Regions from separate parts of the Isoptericola sp. S6320L genome, predicted to be linked through region 2. Evidence: predicted binding sites of a transcription regulator. Region 2 holds the regulator's gene; the other holds the start of a gene.
The links. The regulator Rex, encoded in region 2, represses fermentation and respiration genes when NADH is low (regulators of the CRP and FNR family bind a similar motif). The targets are predictions, from matches to a motif close to CTTGTGAANNNNTTCACAAG.

Region 1 (11,260 bases), on a different contig from region 2:
ACGTCATCTCGGCCGTCACGCACGCCCTGCACACGCCGTTGATGGCTCAGACCAACGCGATCAGCGGCATCATCCTGGTCGGCGCGCTGCTGCAGATCGGCGTCGACGACTGGCTGGTCACGTCCCTGGCCGTCGTCGCCGCCACCCTGGCGTCGATCAACGTGTTCGGTGGGTTCCTCGTCGCGAACCGCATGATCCGCATGTTCCGCAAGGGTTCGCCGTCGGGCGCCCCCGTGACGTCGGAGGTGGCCCGATGACGGTGCTGTCCGTGGTCCAGGCCACCTACGTGGTCTCGGGCGTCCTCTTCATCGGCTCGCTGGCCGGGCTGTCCAAGCAGGAGTCGGCCCGTCGCGGCAACGTGCTCGGCATGCTCGGCATGGCGTTGGCACTCGTGGCCACCGTCGCCCTGGCTCTCGAACAGTCCGAGCGGCCGTGGCCGGTGACCGCCGGCCTGATCCTCCTGGTGCTCGTCGTGGGTGCGACGGTCGGCACCTGGCGGGTCCGCAAGATCGAGATGACGCAGATGCCCGAGCTGATCGCGCTCCTGCACTCGTTCGTCGGGCTCGCGGCCGTGCTGGTCGGGTTCGGGTCGTACCTGACCGAGCAGCACGCGGGCACCGTGCACCTGGTCGAGGTCTTCCTCGGGATCCTCATCGGCGCCGTGACCTTCACCGGGTCGATCGTCGCCAACCTCAAGCTGGCGGCGAGGATCAGGTCCGCACCGCTGAACCTGCCGGGTCGCAACGCGATCAACCTGGGCCTCGTCGTCGCGTCGGCCGGGCTGCTGGCCTGGTTCCTCGCGGCGGCGAGCGCCGGGTCGGACGCCGTCGCGCTCACGGCGCTGGTCCTTGCCGCCGTCGTCGCGCTGGCGCTCGGCTGGCACCTCGTCGCCTCCATCGGCGGTGGCGACATGCCGGTGGTCGTCTCCATGCTGAACTCGTACTCGGGATGGGCCGCCGCGGCCGCGGGCTTCATGCTCGGCAACGACCTGCTCATCATCACCGGCGCCCTCGTGGGGTCCTCCGGCGCGATCCTGTCGTACATCATGTGCCGGGCGATGAACCGCTCGTTCGTCTCGGTCATCCTCGGCGGGTTCGGGACGGAGCCCGGCACCGTCGCGGCGGGCGTGTCGGGCGAGCACCGGGAGACCTTCGCCGCCGACGTCGCCGAACAGCTGACGTCCGCGAGGTCGGTCATCATCGTGCCGGGCTACGGCATGGCGGTCGCGAAGGCACAGCATCCCGTGGCCGACCTCACCGAGAAGCTCCGCGCGCGGGGCGTGGACGTCCGCTTCGGTGTGCACCCCGTCGCGGGCCGGCTGCCGGGCCACATGAACGTGCTGCTGGCGGAGGCCAAGGTGCCCTACGACGTCGTGCTGGGCATGGACGAGATCAACGGCGACTTCGGGTCGACGGACGTCGTCCTCGTCATCGGCGCGAACGACACCGTGAACCCTGCCGCCCAGGAGGACCCCGGCTCGCCCATCGCCGGGATGCCGGTGCTGGAGGTGTGGCGCGCGCGCGACGTCGTGGTGTTCAAACGCTCGATGGCCACCGGGTACGCCGGCGTGCAGAACCCGTTGTTCTTCCGCGAGAACACGGCGATGGTCTTCGGCGACGCGAAGGAGCAGGTGGAGCGGATCATCCAGTCGCTGTGAGCGCTACGCTCGGGCGATGACCAGCGCGAACGATCTGCACCGGCCCCTGATCGCCGTCGTCGGCCCGGGGGCGGTGGGCGGACTGGTGGCCGCCCTGCTGCAGCGGGCCCGGCACGACGTCGTCCTCGTCGGACGCCCGGGCACGGCCCGGCGGGTGACCGAGCACGGGCTCGAGATCGTCACCGACCGGTTCGGTGCCTGGCACGCCCCGCTGCGGGCGACGACGTGGGTGCCGCGCGGCGCCCGGGTGCTCGTGGCGGTCAAGGCCGAGGGCGTCGCCGAGGTCGCCGGGACGATCGCTGCCGGTCGGCCTCCCGAGGTCGTCTCGCTCCTCAACGGGATCGATCACATGGAGTCCTTGCGGGCTGCCCTCGCGGGGCCCGGCGGCCCGGCCGCGTACGAGAGCGTCGTGGTCGGGGCGTCCTACGCCGGCGAGACCTTGCGCACCGGGTCGGGCCCGGACACGGCCCTGACGGTACGCCACCGCGGTGAGCTGCTGCGGATCACCGTGCCCGCCGAGGCCGGTGACCTCGAGGTGGTCCAGGCCCTGCGCGACACGGAGATCGAGGTCGTGACGGCGGGCAGCGAGACCGAGGTGCTGTGGTCCAAGCTGCGCTTCCTCGCGCCGCTGGCCCTGCTGACGTCCGTGCACCGGACCGGGGTGGGTGCGGCCTTGGACGCCGACCCGGTGCTCACCGACGGCGTCCTCGGTGAGGTGGCGGCGGTCGCCGCGGCCGAGGGCGTCACCACGACGGCCGAGGACCTGCGCACGATCCTGCGAGGGTTCCCGCCGACGATGCGGTCGTCGTTGCAGGCCGACCTGGCCGCCGGTCGCACGGGCGAGCTCGACGCGATCGGCGGGGCGGTCGCACGGCGCGGTGCCGCACGGTCGGTGCCGACCCCGACGATCGAGCGGGTCGTGGTCCAGCTCGCTCGCAGGGTCGGCTGACCGTTCCCGGCCGCGTTCAGAAGCGGGAGTCGGCCCGGGACTCGTAGACGCTGGCGGGCAGCACGCCACCGTTCTGCGCGGCGAGCTCGGTGGCGGACAGCTCGGACGCCGCGTCCGTCGTGGTGTCGATCTCGCGGGCGTCGGCGGGCATGCCGTCGAGGCTCGGCATCATCGCGGCGAGACGGGGGCGCCAGCCGGCGAACTCGGTGGGGAAGCAGCGGCCGAGCAGGTCCACCATCGCCGAGACCGCGGTCGAGGCGCCCGGCGAGGCGCCGAGGAGGCCGGCGATCGACCCGTCCGCGGCGGAGACGATCTCCGTGCCGAACTGCAGGACGCCCTTGCCGTCGGCGTCACGCTTGATCACCTGCACGCGCTGGCCGGCGGTGATCGTCTCCCAGTCCTTGGGGTGAGCGGTCGGCATGAACTGCTGCAGCGCGTGGAACTTCGTCTCGGGCGCGGCGACGAGCTGGCCCACCAGGTACTGCGTGAGGTCGAGGTTCTTGAGGCCGGCGCCGATCATCGACGTCAGGTTGTGGGCACGCAGCGACGTGACCAGTCCCAGGTACTTGCCCTTCTTGAGGTACTTGGGGCTGAACCCGGCGTAGGGGCCGAACATGAGGTAGCTCTTGCCGTCGACCACACGGGTGTCCAGGTGGGGGACGGACATCGGCGGAGCGCCGACGTCGGCCTTGCCGTAGACCTTGGCCTGGTGCTGCGCCACGACCTCCGGGTTGTCGGTGCGCAGGAACTCTCCGGAGATCGGGAACCCGCCGAAGCCCTTGATCTCGGGGATGCCGGCGGACTGCAGCAGCGGCAGGGCGCCGCCGCCGGCGCCGACGAAGACGAAGCGCGCCGTGACGGTGGACGTCCGCTGGGGTGCGTTCCACGAGCGGTCCTTGACGCGCAGGCGCCAGCCGCCGTCGCGGGTGCGCTTGAGCGAGCGGACCTCGTGCTGGAGCTGGATCTGGGCACCGTGGGCCACGAGCCCGTCGACGAGCTGGCGGGTGAGGTTGCCGAAGTCGACGTCCGTGCCGGCGACGGACCGGGTCGCGGCGATCGGCTCGTCCGCGTCGCGCTCGGCGGTGAGCAGCGGAGCCCACCGCTCGATCTCGGCGCGGTCGGTGGAGAACTCCAGGTCACGGAAGAGCGGGTGGTCGCTGAGCGTCTGGTGCCGACGGCGCAGGTAGTCCACGTTCTTGGCGCCGCGCACGAACGTCATGTGCGGGGTGCGGCTGACGAACGAGGAGTCCGCGAGGCGGCCGGTGGCCAGCAGGTGGTGCCACAGCTCCCGCGAGGTGTGGAACTGCTCGTTGATCGCCACCGCCTTGGAGATGTCGATGGTGCCGTCCGCCTTCTCCGGCGTGTAGTTCAGCTCGCACAGCGCGGCGTGACCGGTGCCGGCGTTGTTCCACGGACTGGACGACTCGAGCGCGACCTCGTCGAGGCGCTCGATGATACGGATCGACCACGTCGGCTCGAGCTGCTGGATCAGCGTGCCGAGGGTGGCGCTCATGATGCCGCCGCCGATGAGGACGACGTCGACGGCGTCGGAGGAGCCGTTGCGGGAGGCCGTTTCGCGCGTAGTCACCTCGCCATGCTACGACGCTGGTGAAAAGTGTCACAAAGAATGAGAGCAAGGTCACAAGCGGCTGACCTGCAGTGATGTGGGTCACATCCGGGCCGCGTGGGCCTCGCCGGTCAGCGCTGCGCGGAGGGCCACGGGCCGAGCTCCGGCAGGGCGACGACGACGCCGCCACGGCGCGCGACGACCGGCCCGGACGGTTCACGGCCCGCCAGCCAGGCCGCGACGTGCGCCGCTGAGCCCTCGATCTGCGGTGGGGGACCGCCGTCGGGCAGCCTTACCGCGAGAAAGTCCTGCAGGTGGGCGCAGAGCGCCGCGTCCCAGGAGTCGTCGGTCATCCCGACGAGGGCGTCGACGGCGTGGATGCGCACCTCGCGCCACCAGGCCAGCAGGACGCCCGCGACGACCCCGTCGCGGTACGCGACCGGCGCGGCCCAGCCCGCGTCCCCGGGCGGGGGCCAGGCGTCGACGAGCCGGGCACGGACGGCGGTGAGCGCTGCGACGTGCTCGTCGACGGAGCGCGAGGACGCGGCCTCGATGCCGGCGGCGCGGCCGGCGGCTCCACCGTCGTACGGCTCGATCGTCAGCCCACGGGCGGCGTGCTCGGCCTGTCGGGCGAGCGCGGCGGCCACGTTCGCGACGTGAGCGAGCACGTGGCCCCGCGACCAGCCGGGCAGCGCGGAGGGCTCCACCGTCGCACCGGCGGGAAGGTCGCGGACCCGGGCCAGCAGGTCGCCCAGCGCCCGGTCGGCGTCGGCTCGTGCGTGCTCGAGGAGGTCGTGGTCGACGGTCAGGGCCACAGCAGCGCCTTGGTCCAGGCGGCGCGCGGCGCGCCCACGGTGGCGTCGGGACGGTATCGCAGGCGGGTCTGGCCGGTGCCCGTCCCGGACTGCCAGAACTCCACCTCGTACGGGGCGAGGCACCAGGCCGTCCAGGCCGGCGCGATCAGCCGGGGGTCGGCGCGCACCCGGTCCAGGGCGTCGGCCCAGGCCCTGCGGTGCTCGGCCAGGTCGCCGAGGACCTCGCTCTGGTGGTCCACCAGCCCGGCGGCGCGCGAGGCGTCCGGACGGGCGAGGAAGTCCGCCGCCCCGACCTCGGGGTGCGACGTGACCGTGCCCGTGACGCGCACCTGGCGACCCGTCTCGCGCCACAGGAACGTCAGGGCGGCCCGTGGCTCCGTCGCCAGGTCCCGGCCCTTCGGGCTCGTCGAGTGCCCCGCGAACCACCACCCGTCGGCAGTGAGGTCCTTGAGGATCACCGTCCGGGCGCGCACCGCGCCGTGACCGTCCGAGGTCGACAGGGTCATCGCGTGCGGACCGGTCGCACCGGCTGCGACGGTCTCGTCGAACCAGGTCTCGAAGAGCTGGTGGGGCGTCGCCGGCAGCGCGTCCAGGTCGGCGATCTCCCAGCCCGGCAAGCCGTCGGGGAGCACGGGCAGCGCGCGCAGGCGCTCGCGGAAGGTCGTCACAGGGACTCCTCGTCGTCGGGACGGTCACGGGTGGTCGGGTCGAGCAGCGTCACGAAGCCGCGCACGGCGGCGCGCATCGCCTGCGGGTCGCCTGTGGCGCGGGCGAGCACGTAGCCGCCCTGCACCACGGCGACGGCGGCGTGCGCCCGGTCCGTCGCGTCGTCGGGCGGGACGCCGGCCTCGGTGAGCACCTCGGCGACGGCGGCGACGAGCCGGTCGAAGGAGGTCCGGACGGTGGCGCGCAGGTCGTCGTCGTCCATGACGGCCTGGTCGCTCGTGAGGCGGCCCACCCGGCATCCGGCCAGCGCGTCACGGGGGCGTTCGAGGTATGCCAGGACGCGGCCCAGGGCGGGGGAGTCTCCCGACAGCTCCTGCAGCGCCGCTGCCAGCGCATGGTCGGCGGTGGCACTCACGGCGGCGACGGCCAGGTCGTGCTTGGCGGGGAAGTGGTGGTACAGGCTGCCCTGCCCGACGCCGCTCGCAGCGAGGACCTGGCGCGGGCTGGTGGCCCCGACCCCCTGAGCGGCGAACAGCTCCTGGGCGGCGGCGACGAGCCGGTCGCGGGTGGCGGGAGGTGGCACGGTTGCACTGTACCTACCTCTAGGTATGGCGTCCGCGTCCGGGCGGTTGTGGCGGGGCGGTCGGGACGCCAGGATGTGACCCGAGCCACGTCGGCGAGCAGGAGGAGCGAGATGAGCCACGATCCAGCAGCACCGTCGGGACGGGTCTCGTCCGGTGGGCGGATCGCCCGGCGGCCGGACACCGGCCAGGTCGCGTCGATCGCCACCCTGTTCCCGGCGGAACCGGACCTGCCCGCCGGCCCGGGGCGCGGCCTGGTGCCGCGCCTCGAGTCCCGGGGCGTGCAGACCGCGGTCCTCGCCGCGGCCGTGGTCCTCGCGCTCGTCGCGACGGTCGGCGTCGCCGTGCTCTGGTCGGCCAACCGGAAGCTGGCGGGCGAGGTGCAGACGGCCGTCACCCAGGCCGAGAGCGCCCAGGCGGAGTCCGCCCGCCTCCGCGCCGAGCTCGCGGCCGCGCCGGACGCCGCGACCGTCGACGCCCTGACCGGCAGGGTGCAGAGCGTCGAGGACTGGACCGGGTTCCCCGCCGAGGGCTCCGGGGGGATGGACGACCTGCAGACGCGCCTGCTCGAGGTGACGAACGGCATCGACAGCCTGGAGTCCAACCTCCAGAACGGGCTCGGGACCGTCCGCAACGACCTGGCGACGGTCCGCGACGACCTGCAGACCCGGCCGGACGCCGCCAGCGCCGCCGACGTCGACGCGTTGCGCCAGGACGTCGCCGGCCTCCGAACCGCCGTGGACACGATCCGGCAGGACGTCGGCACCCTGTGCTGGGCGCTCGGCTACCGCACGGACGTCGCGGCGTCCTGCTGAGTCGTTCAGAACCTGCTGTGCCGTTCAGAAGTAGTCGCGCACGTGGACGTCCCGACCGTGCCACAGGGCGTCCCACAGCCGGTCGTGGGTCGACGGCCCGCGCACGTGGCCCGCGAGGCGGAGGTTCGCGGTAGAGGCCGCTCCTGCGTAGCTCAGCGCGATGCCGGACGAGGTGAACGTCAACCGGTCGGGCTCCCGCCCTTCCGCCGGGACGGACGGGGCGTCCGGGTGGACCTGGGCCACGCCGTCGTGCACCAGAAGCGTCCAGGAACCCTCGACGTCGGGGGTCCGCGGATCGACGACGGAGAACGGCACGCGAGCACTCAGTGGCGGCAGGCAGGCGGTCCCGAGGGCGGCCGGGACGTCCAGCAGCCGCAGCATGTACGGGCGGCTCGTGGTGGTGACCGTGTGGTCGGGAAGCACCAGGCGGCTCGGGTCGGACCCGGTCCACGCGCCCGACGTCGAGAGCCGCACCGAGCCGGCCACCGTGCCGAACGACCCCAGCACGCGCCACAGCGCCCGGGCGGCGTCCGGGGTGAGCGCGACCAGGTCGTCGACCTCGATCGTGCCCGTCCCGTCGTACCCCGAGCCCCGGTTCCAGCTCGCGAAGCCCAGGACCTCGTCGTCCGGACCGACGGCCAGGCTGATGCCGGTATAGCCCGACTCAGGTCCGAACAGCTCGTCGGGCTCGGGCAGGAACGGCTTCTCGGTGCGCGTGAGCGGGCCGTTCTGCGCGGCCGCCCACGTGCGGTAGACGGCGCGGATCGCCTCGACGTCGGCACGAGCGGCGCGCCGGGTACGCACCCCGCCCGCCGGCGGACGGACCGTGGCGAGCGCCGCCATCGGCAGGCGTGCCTCGTCGTAGGAGCCGATCACCTCGTAGCCGAGGCTGCGGTAGATCCCGGCCGCGCTCGGGTAGAGGGTCGAGATCACCTCGCCCTGCTCGCGTGCCTCGGCGAGCGCCGCGTCGAACAGCGGCCGGAGCACGCCCTCGCCGCGCCGCTCCGCGGCGACCGTCACCCCCGCGAACCCGGCGGTCGGGACGGCCGCGCCGTGGAACCAGGAGGTGAACCGGCGCACGCCCAGCGTGGCGACGAGCTCCTCGCCGTCGTACGCCGACCACGGGCGGACGTTCGCCGACGGCCAGGTGCCGGGCTCGGGGTCCGGGCGGGGCGTCGCGGGAGCGCCGAACGCCTCGTCGCCGAGACGTCGTGCGGCGGGGACGTCGGCGACGACCGACCGGCGGATGACCAGGTCCATGGCCACACGCTACTGACTCCGGGCCCGCTGCGGCACGCCGGCGCGGTGCGGCTGGTCGGAGTCGCCGACCGGCCGTAGCGTGAGGCGCGTGGCCACCACCTCCACGCAGCGGCGTGTGCTGCTCGTCGCGATCCTCGCGTCGTTCGTGTCGTTCCTCGACGGGACCGTCGTCAACGTGGCCCTGCCCGCGATCGCCGACGAGCTCGGCGGGCCGGGCGAGGCCGGCCTGACGCTCCAGCAGTGGGTGGTCGACGGCTACCTCGTCACGCTCGGCGCCCTCATCCTCGCCGCCGGCTCGCTCTCGGACGTCTACGGTCGCCGTCAGGTGCTGTTCGTCGGGCTGCTGGGGTTCGCCGCGACGTCGGTGCTGTGCGCCGTGGCCCCCACCGGGGCCGTGCTCGTCGTCGCACGCCTGCTCCAGGGCGTCGCCGGGGCACTGCTCGTGCCCAGCTCGTTGGCGCTCATCATCTCGACGTTCGAGGGGCCGGCTCAGTCCCGGGCCATCGGCACCTGGACCGCGTGGACCGGCACCGCCATGATCGTCGGGCCGTTCGTCGGGGGCGGGCTGGTCGACCTCGTCTCCTGGCGCGGGGTGTTCTGGATCAACGTCCCCGTGGTCGCGGTGACCCTCTACCTGCTGCGGGGAGTGCCGCCGTCGGGGGCCACGAGCGGGCGGCGCATCGACGTCCCGGGCGCGGTGCTCGCAGCCGTCGGGCTCGGCACGACGGTGTTCGGCCTCATCGAGCAGGTGTGGCCGCTCGTCGGCGTCGGGCTCGCGCTGCTGGTGGCGTTCGTCCTCTACGAGCGCCGGGCCCCTGACCCGATGCTGCCGATGCGGCTCTTCGCGGTGCGGAACTTCGCGTGGGGCAACGTCGCCACGGCAGCGGTCTACGGTGCGCTGGCGTTCGGTGGGTTCGTCCTGACGCTGTTCCTGCAGCAGGTCGCCGGCTACTCCGCGACGGCCGCGGGGGTGGCGCAGCTGCCCATCACGTTCGCGATGCTGGCGCTGTCCACCCGGTTCGGGACGCTCGCGGGCCGCTACGGGGCGCGATGGTTCATGACCGTCGGCCCGGTGGTCGCCGCGTGCGGGTTCCTGCTGATGCTCACCATGGACGCCGACGCGAGCTACGTCACCGAGGTGCTGCCGGGTGTCCTGGTCTTCGGGCTCGGGCTGGCGATCACGGTCGCGCCCCTGACGTCCGCCATCCTCGGTGCCGTGCCGCCGTCCGACGCCGGGATCGCCTCGGCGGTCAACAACGCCGTGTCCCGGGTGGCGGGCCTCGTGGTCATCGCGTTCGCGGGCGTCATCCTCGGCGGGGTGCTCGACGTCGAGTCCTTCCACCGGGCCCTGGTGGTGACGGCTGTGCTGCTCGTGGTGGGCGGACTGGTGAGCATGGCCGGGATCCGGGACCGGCCACGGGAGACCGCGCCCGCGGGCTGACCGGCTCACAGAGTCAGCTTGAAGCCCTCGTGCGACGCCGCGTAGCCCACCGAGGCGTAGAACCGGTGGGCGTCGGGACGCTGCTTGTCCGAGGTGAGCTGGGCGAGGGTGCAGCCTCGCGCTCGCCCCCAATCGTGGGCGTGCTCCATCAGGCGGCGCCCGATACCGCGGCCACGGAGCCGGGCGTCGACCCGGACGGCCTCGACCTGCAGCCGCGTCGCGCCGTTGCGCGAGATGCCGGGGATCGCCGTCAGCTGCATGACGCCCACGACCGCGCCGTCGAGCTCTGCCACGACCAGCTCGTCGTGCGGGCTGGCGGAGATGGCCTCGAACCCCGCGACGTGGGCGGGGCCGAAGCTGCCGGTGCGCCGGGCCGCGACCGTGTCGTCGGCGATGAGCTCGACGATCCGTTCGAGGTCGTCGCGCACGGCGGTGCGGAACGCGAGGCGGAGCGTGCCGGGAGCAGGGGTCGAGGCGTCGTTCACGCCTCGATGCTAGGTGGTCGCCGCGACCTGCGAGCCCGGCCGCGCTCGCGTGACTACTCGGTGGGGTTGCACCGGTCCGTGAGGACGGCGATGAGCCCGACGTCGGGTCGCCACGGCTCGAGGTTCCACGTGTCCTTCTCGGGTGCGCCGATCGAGTGGCAGACGAGCTGGTCGTGCATGATGGGGGTGTCCACCTCGGGATCGGACGCGACGAGCTCGGCCCACACGAGGTCCGTGCCGGCCTGGCCGGCGGAGCGGGCCCAGGCGGTGGGGTCGACGGCGAGCGACCGACCGCCCTCGCGCTCGCCCCAGTCGGCGCTCGCGACGGCCTCGGTGCCCAGCACCGTCTCGGCGGTGCTCGCCTCCGGGGGCGGGTCGAGGCGCACGCTCGTCGTGTCGACCGCGGTGACGACGGCGCCACCGGCGACGGGGGAGAGCCCGGCGACCGGGGTGCCGCCGTCGTCCAGGATCGTCACGCTCGAGTCGACGTTCACCTCGACGCTCCCGGCGGAGGTCAGCGTGATCGTGGCCGGTGCCTCCGGAGCGGTGCCGACGCGGACCGTGACAGTGCCGTCCGCGGGCACGACCTCCACGGCGCGGGCGCCGCCACCCGTGGGCACCGAGACGGTGAGGGTGGTGCCGCCCGAGGACACCTCCGTCAAGGCGGCGTCGGAAGGTTCCGGTGCCGGGCGATCGCTGGGCGGCGCGGCAGCAGCCGACGCCGAGGCCGACGGCGCGGGTGCCGGTGCGTCGGGCTGCGCCGTGCAGGCGCCGAGCAGGCTGCAGGCGACGACGACGGTGAGGAGCGGGAGGCGGCACACGCGCCCATCGTGCCCGACCGCGGTCGTCCGGTGCGCGCCCGGCAGGTCGGTGGTGTCCGCGTGCCGGGACACCCCTTCACACGTGGGTGAGGTTCGCCTAACCTTATCCGCATGTCGTCTCACCACGGTCGCAAGCCGGTCGATCCACAGGTCGTCGTCGCCGAGGTCGTGACCACCAAGCAGGTCACGCCGCACATGATGCG
Region 2 (11,260 bases):
CGCGGGTCGTCCGACCCGGTACCCACGGTGGCCGGGACGTCCGCCGTGGCGCGGGCGCCGACGCGCTCGTCGGTGCGCCGGCCCAGGTCGACGGCGAACGCGATCATCGCGACCGTCAGCGCGGTCGCGGCAGCCCAGACGAGCAGGTCGCTCAGCTCGGCGATCTCCATGGTCAGCCTCTCTCGGGGTCGTGCGTCGGTGCGGCACCGGAGCCGGCACCGGGGTCAGAGCCGGAGCCGGGATCAGCGGGCCCGGCGGTCAGGTCGGGGACGGCCGCCAGCGTCCGGTCCACCTCGGGCTGCAGCCCCAGGTCGTCACCGCGGGCGAGGCCCGCGACCTCGACGTGGGTGACGCCGTCGTGCGTCCATGATCGCACCCAGACGCGGCGGCGCGGCAGGAACAGCGAACCGGTCAGGCCGACGAGGGCCGTGAGCGCGAACGCCAGCACCCAGCCGAGCGACGGGTCGTGCCGCAGGTCGAGCGCGACGAACCTCGGCACGTCCTCGCCGAGGGACACGGTCCCCAGCCCGTCGGGCAGCTCGACGGTGTCGCCCGGCTCGAGCAGGAGCTGGACGCGCTCGCCGTCGTCGTCCACCGACGGCGTGAGGTTCGCCGTGTCGAGCCGGTACACGTTCTGGGGCACGCCGTCGTCCAGGCCCAGGTCCCCGCGGTACACCTCGAGGATCAGCAGCGGGTCCTCCGGCAGGGGGAACACCGACCGGGCCGACCCGTCCGCCTCGATGACGGCCGTGGGCAGGAAGTACCCGATGAGGCCCACCTGGTCGAGCCCCGGGGAGACGTCGGGCACCTTCACCACGCCCCGTGAGGTGTACACCTGGTCCTCCGGCAGGAACGGCACGCGACCGGAGAACGCGACCTCCCCCTCGGCGTCGCGCACCGTGATGTCCGGCGCGTACCCGTTGCCCTGCAGGTAGACCTTGGACCCGTCGATCACGAGCGGGTGGTTGACCTTGATGGTCTCGGCGGAGGTCGAGCCGTCCGGCTCGGTCACCGTCACGGCCGCCGTGAAGTCGCGGGACTGGGCGAACGCGACGGTGTCGGTCGCGAACTCGGAGGTGAACGAGTCCAGCGTCATCGAGAACGGCACCAGCGACTCCGGCTGGAACCAGGCCCCGCTCTCGAACGTGTCGTAGTCCACGACCGCGTTGGCGAACCCCCGGCCCTCGGTGATGATCGCCTGGCCGCGGTAGTGCAGCATCTGCCCGACGCCGACCGCGACGACGAGCCCGAGCAGCGCCAGGTGGAACAGCAGGTTGCCGGTCTCGCGCAGGTAGCCGCGCTCGGCCGCGACGGTGACGGCGGCCGGTCGGGCGGGGAGCTTGCCCCGCGCCTCGCGCGCCTCCTCGGTGCCGGTGTCGACGCGGAACGTGGGCAGCCACCGCCGCCGGCCCCGCAGGTGCGCGGCGACGGCGTCGGTCACCTCCTGGGGCGTGGCCGACGTGGTCCCGGTCGCCCGGGCGGGGAAGCGTGCGAACCGGGCCGGCGTGCGCGGCGGCCGGTGCCGGACCGCCCGCGCGTGCGCCACGGTGCGCGGCACGATGCAGCCCACCAGCGAGACGAACAGCAGCAGGTAGATCGCGGAGAACCAGGGCGAGGAGTAGACCTCGAAGAACCCGAACCGGTCGAGCCACTCCCCCGTGGTCGGGTGCTCGCCGAGGTACTCCACCACCGCGGCGGGGTCCTGGCTGCGCTGGGGCAGGATCGACCCCGGTACGGCCGCGACGGCGAGCAGCATGAGCAGCATCAGCGCGACCCGCATGCTGGTGAGCTGGCGCCAGACCCAGCGCAGCATGCCGCGCCAGCCGATCCGGGGCGCCCTGGGCGTGCCCGACGGCGCCGCGCCGGCCTCGCTCTCGCCGCCGCGCGTGCCCTGGGTGAACTCGTCCGCGATGCCCTCGGGACGGTAGGTCCGTTCGCTCATCACACCACCGTCGTGTATCCGCTGATCCAGCTCTGCAGGGTGCTGGTCAGCGTGCCCCACACGCCCGTGACCATCGCGAGGCCGATGAGGACCAGCAGGCCTCCGCCGCACCGCATGATCGCCAGCCGGTGCCGGCGCAGGAACCCGAGCATGCGCTCGGAGGACTGCAGCCCCAGGGCCACCAGCAGGAACGGCACGCCGAGCCCGACGCAGTACGCGATGCCGAGCACGACCCCGCGGCCCGCGGACGCCTCGTTGAGCGCGAGGGACTGCACCGCGGCCAGCGTCGGGCCGAGGCACGGGGTCCAGCCGAGACCGAAGACGACGCCCAGCAGCGGCGCACCCCACAGGCCGGCCCGCGGGCTGACGTGCAGCCGGCGCTCGCGCTGCAGGAACCCGATGCCGCCCAGGAACGCCACGCCCATGAGGATCACGACGAGGCCCAGCACCCGGACGAGCACGTCCTCGTACCGCACCAGGTACGAGCCCACGGCCCCGGCGGCCGCCATGAGGGCCACGAACACCACCGTGAACCCCAGCACGAACAGGGCCACCCCGGCCACGACGCGGCCGCGGCCGGGTGCGCGCGCCGGCGCCGCCGTCGTCGTCCCGGACGCCGTGCCCCCGGGCGCCGTGCCGGCCGGGCCCGCGTGGGCCGCGGCCAGGCCGCCGACGTAGCCCACGTAGCCGGGCACGAGCGGCAGGACGCACGGCGAGGCGAACGACACCAGGCCGGCGAGCAGCGCGACCAGGACCGCGAGCAGCAGCGAGCCGCTCACGGCCGTGGTGGCGAAGGCCTCACCCACCTCAGGCGCTCCCGTCCGCGAGCACGTCGTCGACGATGCCCTCCAGCGTGGAGCCCGCGACCTGGCCGACGACCCGCGCGGCCACCCTGCCCTCGCCGTCGAGCACCACGGTGGACGGCACGGCCTGCAGCGGCACGACGCCGGAGAGCCCGGCCACGACCTGACCGCTGCGGTCCTCGATCGACGGGTACGGCACCTCGAAGGTGCGCTGGAACGCCAGGGCGGTGCCGGCGTCGTCCTCGGTGTTGATGCCGAGCAGGTGCACGCCGTCGTCCGCACGGTCGTTCGCGAGCGCCACGAGGTCGGGGGCCTCGGCGCGGCAGGGGGCGCAGCCCGCGTACCAGGTGTTGAGCACGACGACGTCGCCGCTCCAGTCGGCGGTGGAGACCTCGTCGCCCTCGAAGGACGTGCCCTCGACCACGACGGCGTCGCCGCGCTCGCCCGGCTCCCACTGCTGCACGGAGCCGTCGCCGGAGACGAAGCCCTGGCCGACGACGTCGCTCGCGCCGGAGTCGGCCGCGCCGCAGCCGGCGAGCAGCCCGGCCGTGGCGACCAGGGCGGCGGTGACGGCTGCCCGGCGTGCGGGGCGGGTGGCGGGACGGCGTGCCATCAGGCGCCCGGCACCGGGTCGGCACCGGCCAGCAGGGCGCCGGCGGGCTCGGTGTAGTGCAGCGAGACGAACCGGTCGTCGTCGAAGGTCAGGGAGGTCAGGGACGCGAGGGCGCACTCGCGCCGGCGCGGGTCGTGCGCCAGGGTGCGTCCCTCGAACGACCGCCGGGTCGCCCAGACGGGCAGCTGGTGGCTGACGAGCACGACCTCGTGGCCGAGGTGGGCGCGGCGCGCGTCGTCGACGGCGGCACGCATCCGGACGACCTGGTCGGCGTAGCTCTCCCCCCACGACGGCCGCAGCGGGTTCCACAGCCGGGTCCAGTACCGCGGGTGCGCGAGCTGGCCGGGGTGCTTGCCGATCGAGGTGCCCTCGAAGCTGTTGCCGGCCTCGATGAGCCGGTCGTCGGTGGCGAGCTCGAGGCCGAACGCGGTGGCCACGGGCGCGGCCGTCTCCTGGGCGCGCTGCAGCGGGCTCGCGACGACGGCGACGACGTCCCGGTCGCCCTGGGACAGGTGGTCGGCGACGCGCCGGGCCATCCGCTGGCCGAGCGCGGACAGGCGGTACCCGGCGAGGCGTCCGTACAGGATGCCGTCGGGGTTGTGGACCTCGCCGTGCCGCAGGAGATGGACGGTGGTGGTGGCCATGGCCCCCAGTGTCCCAGATCGGGAGCGTCCTCAGGTGCTCCCCAGCAGCGCCACAGCCATGCCGTGACCAGCCTCACGCCGCCGGTCGACGCGTGCCGCGGGGCCGGGGAATAGTCCGCGCACCACCCCGGTTCATGCATTCCGATGGAGTCAGGATCGCCGACGGCGGTCCCGCCTCCTGCGTCCGCACCACGTTCGGAACCGCCAACACGAGGAGCACTTCCATGGCTACGCCGCTGCCCACGGGCCTGACCACCGGCACCTACGTCATCGACGCCGCGCACTCCACCGCGTCCTTCACCGTCCGCCACGCGGGCATCTCGAAGGTCCGCGGCACCATCGGCATCACCACGGGCACCATCACCGTGGGCGACGACCTCGACTCCACCTCGGTGTCCGCCGAGCTCGACGCCGCGTCGGTGAACACCGGCGACGAGAACCGCGACGGCCACCTCAAGAGCGCCGACTTCTGGCACGCCGAGGAGAAGCCCGTCTGGTCCTTCGCGTCGAAGAACATCTCCGTGGACGGCGACGCCTACGTGATCACCGGTGACCTGACCATCAACGGTGTGACCAAGACCGTCGACCTGCCCACCGAGTTCGCCGGCACCGCCAAGGACCCGTTCGGCAACGACCGCGCCGGCTTCGAGTCCGAGCTCGAGATCTCCCGCCGGGACTTCGACCTCACCTGGAACGCCACGCTGGAGACCGGCGGCTTCCTCGTGGGCGACAAGGTGAAGATCGCGCTCGACGTGTCGGCGATCTCGCAGAACTGATCCCGCCATAGGGCGGTGCGCCCCGACGCCAGGCCGTGCGCCCGGCGTCGGGGCGCCGTCGTCCCCCCGACCGCGGCCCGAGCGCTGCTACCTCGCGCTTGCCGCTACTACCTCGGCGTGCGCGGCACTACCTGGGCGTGCGCGATAGGGCCCTGCGGCCGGGTCAGGACGCCGGGACGTCCGCGCCGGGTGCCGCGACGCCGTTGGCGTGGCGCGCCGCCGCGTGGAACGCCAGGATCTGCAGCTCCCCCGCCACGTCCACGCTGCGCACCACCACGTCGTCGGGCAGGTGCAGCGCCACCGGGGCGAACGACAGGATCTCGCGCACGCCCGCCGACACGACCCGTTCGGCGATCCCCTGGGCGGGCGGTCCGGGCGTCGCCAGCACCACCATCGAGACGTGCCGCTCCACGATGATCCGCTCCAGGTGGTCGACGTGCTCGACCTCGATCCCGGCCGCCCGGCCGCCGACGACGGCGGGGTCGGCGTCGAGCAGCGCCACCACCTGGAACCCGCGCGCCGCGTAGCCCGAGTAGTTGGCCAGCGCGTGGCCCAGGTTCCCGACGCCCACGATCGCCAGCCGGTGCTCCGAGCCGAGGCCCAGCGCGGCGGCGATGTACGACGACAGGGACTCGACCTCGTACCCCACGCCCCGGGTGCCGAACGACCCCAGGTAGGACAGGTCCTTGCGGAGCTGCGCGGAGCCGACGCCGGACCGTTCCGCCAGGTCGGACGACGACGTCGTCGCCACACCCTCGCGCGTCAGGTCGCGCAGTGCACGCAGGTAGAACGGAAGCCGCGCCACCGTCGCCGCGGGCACCGTCACCTCACCGATCTCGATCACGTCTTCTTCTTCCCTCCCGGGGGCCGTGCGAGCCGACGCGCCAACCGTGCCGCGTCCACCCGCCAGAACCCCTGCTGCACGCCGTCCACCTCGACGACGGGCACGTACTCGCCGTACCGCTCCACCAGAGCGGGCTCGGCATCGATGTCGATCTCCTGCCAGGTCTCCCCCGCCTCCGCGCACACCGCGGCGACCACCGCCCGTGCCTCGTCGCACAGGTGGCAGTCCGCCCTGCTGTACACGACGACCCTGGACGTCGCGTCTGGTCGGATCGCAGGCCTGCTCACGAGCACAGCGTATCGGCGCTACTACAGTGGGCGGCATGTCGTCTCATGCTGCACCCCCGGCCGGACCGACGGCGGCAGCGTTCTTCGACGTCGACAACACGATCATCCGCGGCGCCAGCGCGTTCCACCTGGCCAGGGCCTTGTACCAGCGGAAGTTCTTCGGCACCTCCGACCTGCTGCGCTTCGCCTGGATCCAGGCGAAGTATCTGGTGTTCGGCGAGTCGCGGTCCCAGATCGAGACGGTCCGGTCGCGGGCGCTGTCCCTCATCGCCGGACGGTCCGTCGCGGAGATCACCGCCGTGGGCGAGGAGGTGTACGACACGGTCCTGGAGCTGCGCATCTTTCCCGGGACCAAGCGACTCCTGGACGAGCACCTGGCGGCAGGCGACGAGGTCTGGCTGGTCACGGCGACGCCCGTGGAGATCGGCGGACTCATCGCGCGCCGGCTCGGGGCGACGGGCTGCCTGGGCACGATCGCCGAGCACGCCGACGGCTACTACACCGGCGCGCTGGTGGGCGACCTCATGCACGGCGAGGCCAAGGGGGCGGCCGTGCGGGAGCTCGCCGAGCGCGAAGGACTCGACCTGGAGTCCTCCTACGCGTACGGCGACTCGCTCAACGACCTGCCGATGATGCGGTCGGTGGGCCACCCCTGCCCCATCAACCCCGACGCGCGGCTACGCCGGCACGCGAAGGAGGTCGGCTGGCCGATCCGTGAGTTCCGGGGCCGGGGTCAGCGCGCGGCCGGACGCGGCGTGCGCACGGCGTCGTGGGCGGGTGCGGCCTGGGTGCTCGGCCTCGTGCTGCGCGCCGCCCAGCGCAGCGTGCGCAAGCGGCTCCGGCGGTACTGAACCGGCCCGCCGAGTCCGCCCGCAGGACGCAAGGAGCCCGGCACCTCGGGCGAGGTCCGGGCTCGGTGCGTGCGGCCCGTCGTCAGACGGGCCGAGCGTCACTTCTTGTTGCGACGCTGGTGACGCGTCTTGCGAAGCAGCTTGCGGTGCTTCTTCTTCGCCATACGCTTGCGGCGCTTCTTGATGACGGAGCCCATGAGGTCCTCACAATGCTGATCGGTGGTGGAGGCCGGTTGGTCCCGACGATCCTGTTCCCTGGAAGACTCCCGGGACCAAGCACTGCCGACCAACGCGAAAAAGTCCGTCTCCCAGAGTACCCGACACGGACGCGTGCCCCGAATCGCTGCCGTGGCCGCACGGGCGGCTCAGTCGAGGAACGGGTCCAGGCCCAGCCCGGGGAAGACGTGCCGGCGGGTCGCCAGGACGGCGCGGTCCACGGCGTCGGACGGGTCGTACCCCTCGCTCCACGGCCGCCAGACCACCGGGGCCTTGCCGAGCGCCCTCGCGGGGGTCAGCCCTGACATCTCTTCCGCCGCCGTGCGCCAGACCTCGGGCAGCGGGGTCGCCGGGGCGAGCGGCACGTGGGCGGCCTGGGCCACCAGCGCGGTCCACACCAGCGGCACCACGTCGACGACGGCGTACCCTCCGCCGCCGAGTGCGACCCACCGCCCCTCGCAGAGCTCGTGGGCGAGGTCGTGCACCCACGACGCCGCCGTCAGCTGCGCGTCGATCCCCACGTTCAGGTCCGCCATCGGGTCGTTGCCGTGGGCGTCGGTGCCGTGCTGGGACACGATCGCGTCCGGCCGGAACTCCCGCAGCACGAGCGGCAGGACGGCGTCGACGGCACGCAGCCAGCGCGCCGAGTCGGTGCGGGGCGGCAGGGCGACGTTCACCGCGGTGCAGTCGGCCGCCGTGCCTCCGGTGTCCGCGGGGTTGCCCGTGCCCGGGAAGAGGGAGCGACCGTCCTGGTGCACGGAGACCGTCAGGACACGCGGGTCGTCCCAGAAGATCGACTCGACGCCGTCGCCGTGATGGGCGTCCAGGTCGACGTAGGCGACCCGCCGGGCGCCCAGGTCGAGCAACCGCTGCACCGCGGCCGCGGCGTCGTTGTAGAGGCAGAAGCCGGAGGCGCCCGCGCGCCGTGCGTGGTGCATCCCGCCCGCGATGTTGACGGCGTGCTCCGCCGCACCCGTCCACGTCGCCTCGGCGGCGGCGACCGACGCGCTGACGAGTCGCGAGGCCGCCTCGTGCATACCGGCGAAGACCGGGTTGTCCTCGGTGCCGAGCCCGCGCACCAGGTCGGGCTCGCCCGTGCGGTCCGCACGCCGGACCGCCGCCACGTAGTCGCCGTCGTGCACCGTGCGCACGAGGTCGTCGGTGCTCGGCGGGATGCGCACGACCTCGAGGGAGGGTTCGTCGAACAGACCGAACGCGTCGGCGAGCCGGAAGGTGAGGTCGAGCCGGGCGGGCGCCATCGGGTGCCCGGGCCCGAAGTCGTAGGTCAGGAGCTCGGGGCTCCACAGCAGCCGGGCGACGGACATCCCGTCACCGTAGCGGAACCCGTGGCAGGCTGGGCCCGACGACTGGCGGTTGAGACGACGGAGGATCCGGTCGGTGGCGACGAGGTGGCGCGATCGCGGTGCGACGGTGCGCGAGTGGGTGGACCGCACCGCGCGGGAGTACCCGGCGCGCCTCGCGATGACCGTGTTCGGTGCCGTCATCGCGCTCTTCACCATCCTGCTGCTGCCCCCGTGGGCCACGGCGTCCGGTGACGGCGCGCGGTTCGTCGACGCGCTGTTCACCGCGGTGTCCGCCGTCTGCGTCACCGGGCTGGTCGTCGTCGACACCGGCAGCTACTGGTCCGACTACGGCCACGCGGTGATCCTCGTCGGCATCAAGATCGGCGGGCTCGGCGTCATGACGCTCGCCTCGCTGCTCGGCATGGCGGTCTCGCGCCGCATCGGGCTGACCCAGAAGCTGCTCACGGCGTCCGAGGCGAAGGTGCGCACCAGCAGCCTGGGCGAGGTCGGCTACCTCATCCGGCTCATCATCGTGGTGTCGGTGACGATCGAGGCGACGGTCGCCCTGGTCCTGCTCCCCCGGTTCCTCGCGCTGGGCGAGAGCTTCGGCACCGCGCTGTGGAACGCGGTCTTCTACGGCATCTCGGCGTTCAACAACGCGGGCTTCGTCCCGACCACCGAGGGTCTCTCGGTGTACGCGTCCGACTGGCTCGTCGTCGTGCCGATCGGGCTGGGCGTCTTCGTCGGGGCGCTGGGCTTCCCGGTCATGGCGAACGTCCTGCAGGCCCGCCGGTACGGCCGGCGCTGGTACCGCCACCTGACGCTGCACACGAAGCTCACCGTGACCACGAGCGTCGCCCTGTTCGCGGCGGGGTTCGTGATCATCGGGGCGATGGAGTGGGCCAACCCCCGCACCCTCGGCGGCCAGGACCTGGCGACCAAGCTGCTGTCCGCGTCGTTCGCCTCGATCATGCCGCGCTCCGGCGGCTTCAGCACGGTCGACACCGGCGCGATGAACCCGGAGACGTGGCTGGTCACCGACGCCCTGATGTTCGTGGGCGGCGGGTCGGCGTCGACGGCCGGCGGCATCAAGGTGACCACCCTGGCCGTCATGCTCCTGGCGATCCTCGCCGAGGCCCGCGGCGACCGGGACATCGACGTCTTCGGCCGACGCATCCCGCGCGACACGCTCCGGCTGTCCATCGCCGTGGTGTTCATCGGCGCCACGATGGTGCTGGGCGCCTGCATCGCGCTGCTGCGCATCACGGACTTCTCGCTGTCGGAGGTGCTGTTCGAGGTGATCTCGGCGTTCGCCACCGTGGGCCTGTCCACCGGGATCACCGGCGACCTGCCCGACGCCGGGAAGTACGTCCTGTGCGCGCTCATGTACCTCGGTCGTGTGGGGACGATCTCCGTGCTCGGCGCGATCGCCCTGCGGGACCGACGGCGCGTCGTACGCTTCCCCGAGGAGCGCCCCGTGATCGGGTGAGACGGAGGTGCAGCGGAGGGTGGGTCCGAGGCACGAGGCACCGCCCGCAGCGGAGCCGCAGGCTCACCCGACAGCAGGATCGGGTGAGACCGGTCGGGGCGACCGGGTGACGGGAACGAGAGAGGAAACCGTGGCAGACAAGAAGGCATCGGAGCGAGATGCCGGCGTGCTCGTCATCGGGCTCGGCCGGTTCGGCTCGTCCATCGCGACGACGCTCGACCGGCTCGGCCAGGACGTCCTGGCGGTGGAGAGCGACGACCGCCTGGTGGCCCAGTGGTCCGGGCGGCTCCCGGTCGTGGAGGCGGACGCCTCCAACCCGGAGGCCCTCGAGCAGCTCGGCGCACGGGACTTCGGCGTCGTGGTGGTGGGCGTGGGGACCCAGCTGGAGGCGTCCGTGCTCATCACGGGCAACCTCGTGGACCTCGGCACGCCGCAGATCTGGGCCAAGGCGGTGTCGGCGGAGCACGGCCGCATCCTGACGCGCATCGGCGCGCACCACGTCGTCTTCCCGGAGTCGGACGCGGGCTCGCGCGTGGCGCACCTGGTGAGCGGCAAGATGCTCGACTACATCGAGGTCGAGGACGGGTTCACGATCGTCAAGATGCGACCCCCGCGCGAGATGCAGGGGTTCACCCTGGCGCAGTCGGACATCCGCAAGAAGTACGGCGTCACGGTCATCGGCGTGAAGTCCCCGGGCATCGACTTCACCTACGCGACCCCGGAGACGCGCGTCAGCGCCAACGACCTGCTGGTCTGCTCCGGGCACGCGGACCTGCTGGAACGGTTCTCCGCGCGGTCCTGACGCCGTCGGCCCGTGCGGCGCCGCGGCGGCCCGCCCGCCGCGGCGCCGCGCGGGAGGCTCACGGCGTCCGACGGCGCAGCGTGACGATGCCCAGCACGACGGCGCCCACGATGAAGGCGGCCGTCACCCCGACCGACCCGGCGACGTCCGCCCACTCGGCGCCCACGGCGATCTGCTGCATGGCGTCGACCGCATAGGTCAGCGGGAAGGCTCGCGAGATCCACTCGAGCACCTCGGGCATCTCGTCGCGCGGCATGAGCAGCCCGCACACGATGAGCTGCGGGAAGATGGTCGCGGGCATCAGCTGCACGGCCTGGAACTCGGTGCGGGCGAGCGCGGACGCGGCGAGGCCGAGGCAGCATCCCAGGACCGCGTTGAGCAGCGCGACCACCACGACCAGCCAGAGCGGTCCGGCGACGTCCATCCCGACGAGCAGCGCGAAGCCGACCACGACGAGCGCCTGCAGGAGCGCGAGGCCGCCGAACGCCAGCGCGTAGCCGCCGACGAGGTCGCCCTTGCGCACCGGCGTGGTCATGAGCCGTTCCAGCGTGCCGGACTGCCGTTCGCGCAGCGTGGCGACGCTCGTGACCAGGAACATGACGATGAGGGGGAAGATCCCGACGAGCAGCGGCCCGAACTGGTCGAGCACGGGCGTGCCCTCGAACATCCAGGCGATCAGCCCGAGCAGG

Region 1: a site for Rex is predicted at 4,212-4,231, ahead of mqo (malate dehydrogenase (quinone)). Genes of this name have one in related genera too.

The regions. Positions count from the first base shown of each region.
Region 1 covers NZ_JALKAT010000020.1:24,799-36,058, forward strand. Annotated here, with positions in the region: gene MWU57_RS11785 (Re/Si-specific NAD(P)(+) transhydrogenase subunit alpha) at 1-257, shown strand, start outside; gene pntB (Re/Si-specific NAD(P)(+) transhydrogenase subunit beta) at 254-1,657, shown strand; gene MWU57_RS11795 (ketopantoate reductase family protein) at 1,674-2,606, shown strand; gene mqo (malate dehydrogenase (quinone)) at 2,623-4,119, opposite strand; gene MWU57_RS11805 (maleylpyruvate isomerase family mycothiol-dependent enzyme) at 4,305-4,988, opposite strand; gene MWU57_RS11810 (pyridoxal 5'-phosphate synthase) at 4,979-5,656, opposite strand; gene MWU57_RS11815 (TetR/AcrR family transcriptional regulator) at 5,653-6,237, opposite strand; gene MWU57_RS11820 (hypothetical protein) at 6,349-7,050, shown strand; gene eis (enhanced intracellular survival protein Eis) at 7,075-8,310, opposite strand; gene MWU57_RS11830 (MFS transporter) at 8,399-9,751, shown strand; gene MWU57_RS11835 (GNAT family N-acetyltransferase) at 9,757-10,236, opposite strand; gene MWU57_RS11840 (DUF2599 domain-containing protein) at 10,290-11,057, opposite strand; gene MWU57_RS11845 (siderophore-interacting protein) at 11,169-11,260, shown strand, end outside.
Region 2 covers NZ_JALKAT010000012.1:86,345-97,604, reverse strand. Annotated here, with positions in the region: gene ccsB (c-type cytochrome biogenesis protein CcsB) at 1-170, opposite strand, end outside; gene MWU57_RS09395 (cytochrome c biogenesis protein ResB) at 173-1,942, opposite strand; gene MWU57_RS09390 (cytochrome c biogenesis CcdA family protein) at 1,942-2,748, opposite strand; gene MWU57_RS09385 (TlpA disulfide reductase family protein) at 2,750-3,358, opposite strand; gene MWU57_RS09380 (histidine phosphatase family protein) at 3,358-4,002, opposite strand; gene MWU57_RS09375 (YceI family protein) at 4,227-4,778, shown strand; gene MWU57_RS09370 (redox-sensing transcriptional repressor Rex) at 4,942-5,622, opposite strand; gene MWU57_RS09365 (glutaredoxin family protein) at 5,619-5,909, opposite strand; gene MWU57_RS09360 (HAD family phosphatase) at 5,945-6,760, shown strand; gene MWU57_RS09355 (30S ribosomal protein bS22) at 6,859-6,957, opposite strand; gene MWU57_RS09350 (acetoin utilization protein AcuC) at 7,126-8,301, opposite strand; gene MWU57_RS09345 (TrkH family potassium uptake protein) at 8,375-9,769, shown strand; gene MWU57_RS09340 (TrkA family potassium uptake protein) at 9,900-10,571, shown strand; gene MWU57_RS09335 (ABC transporter permease) at 10,630-11,260, opposite strand, start outside.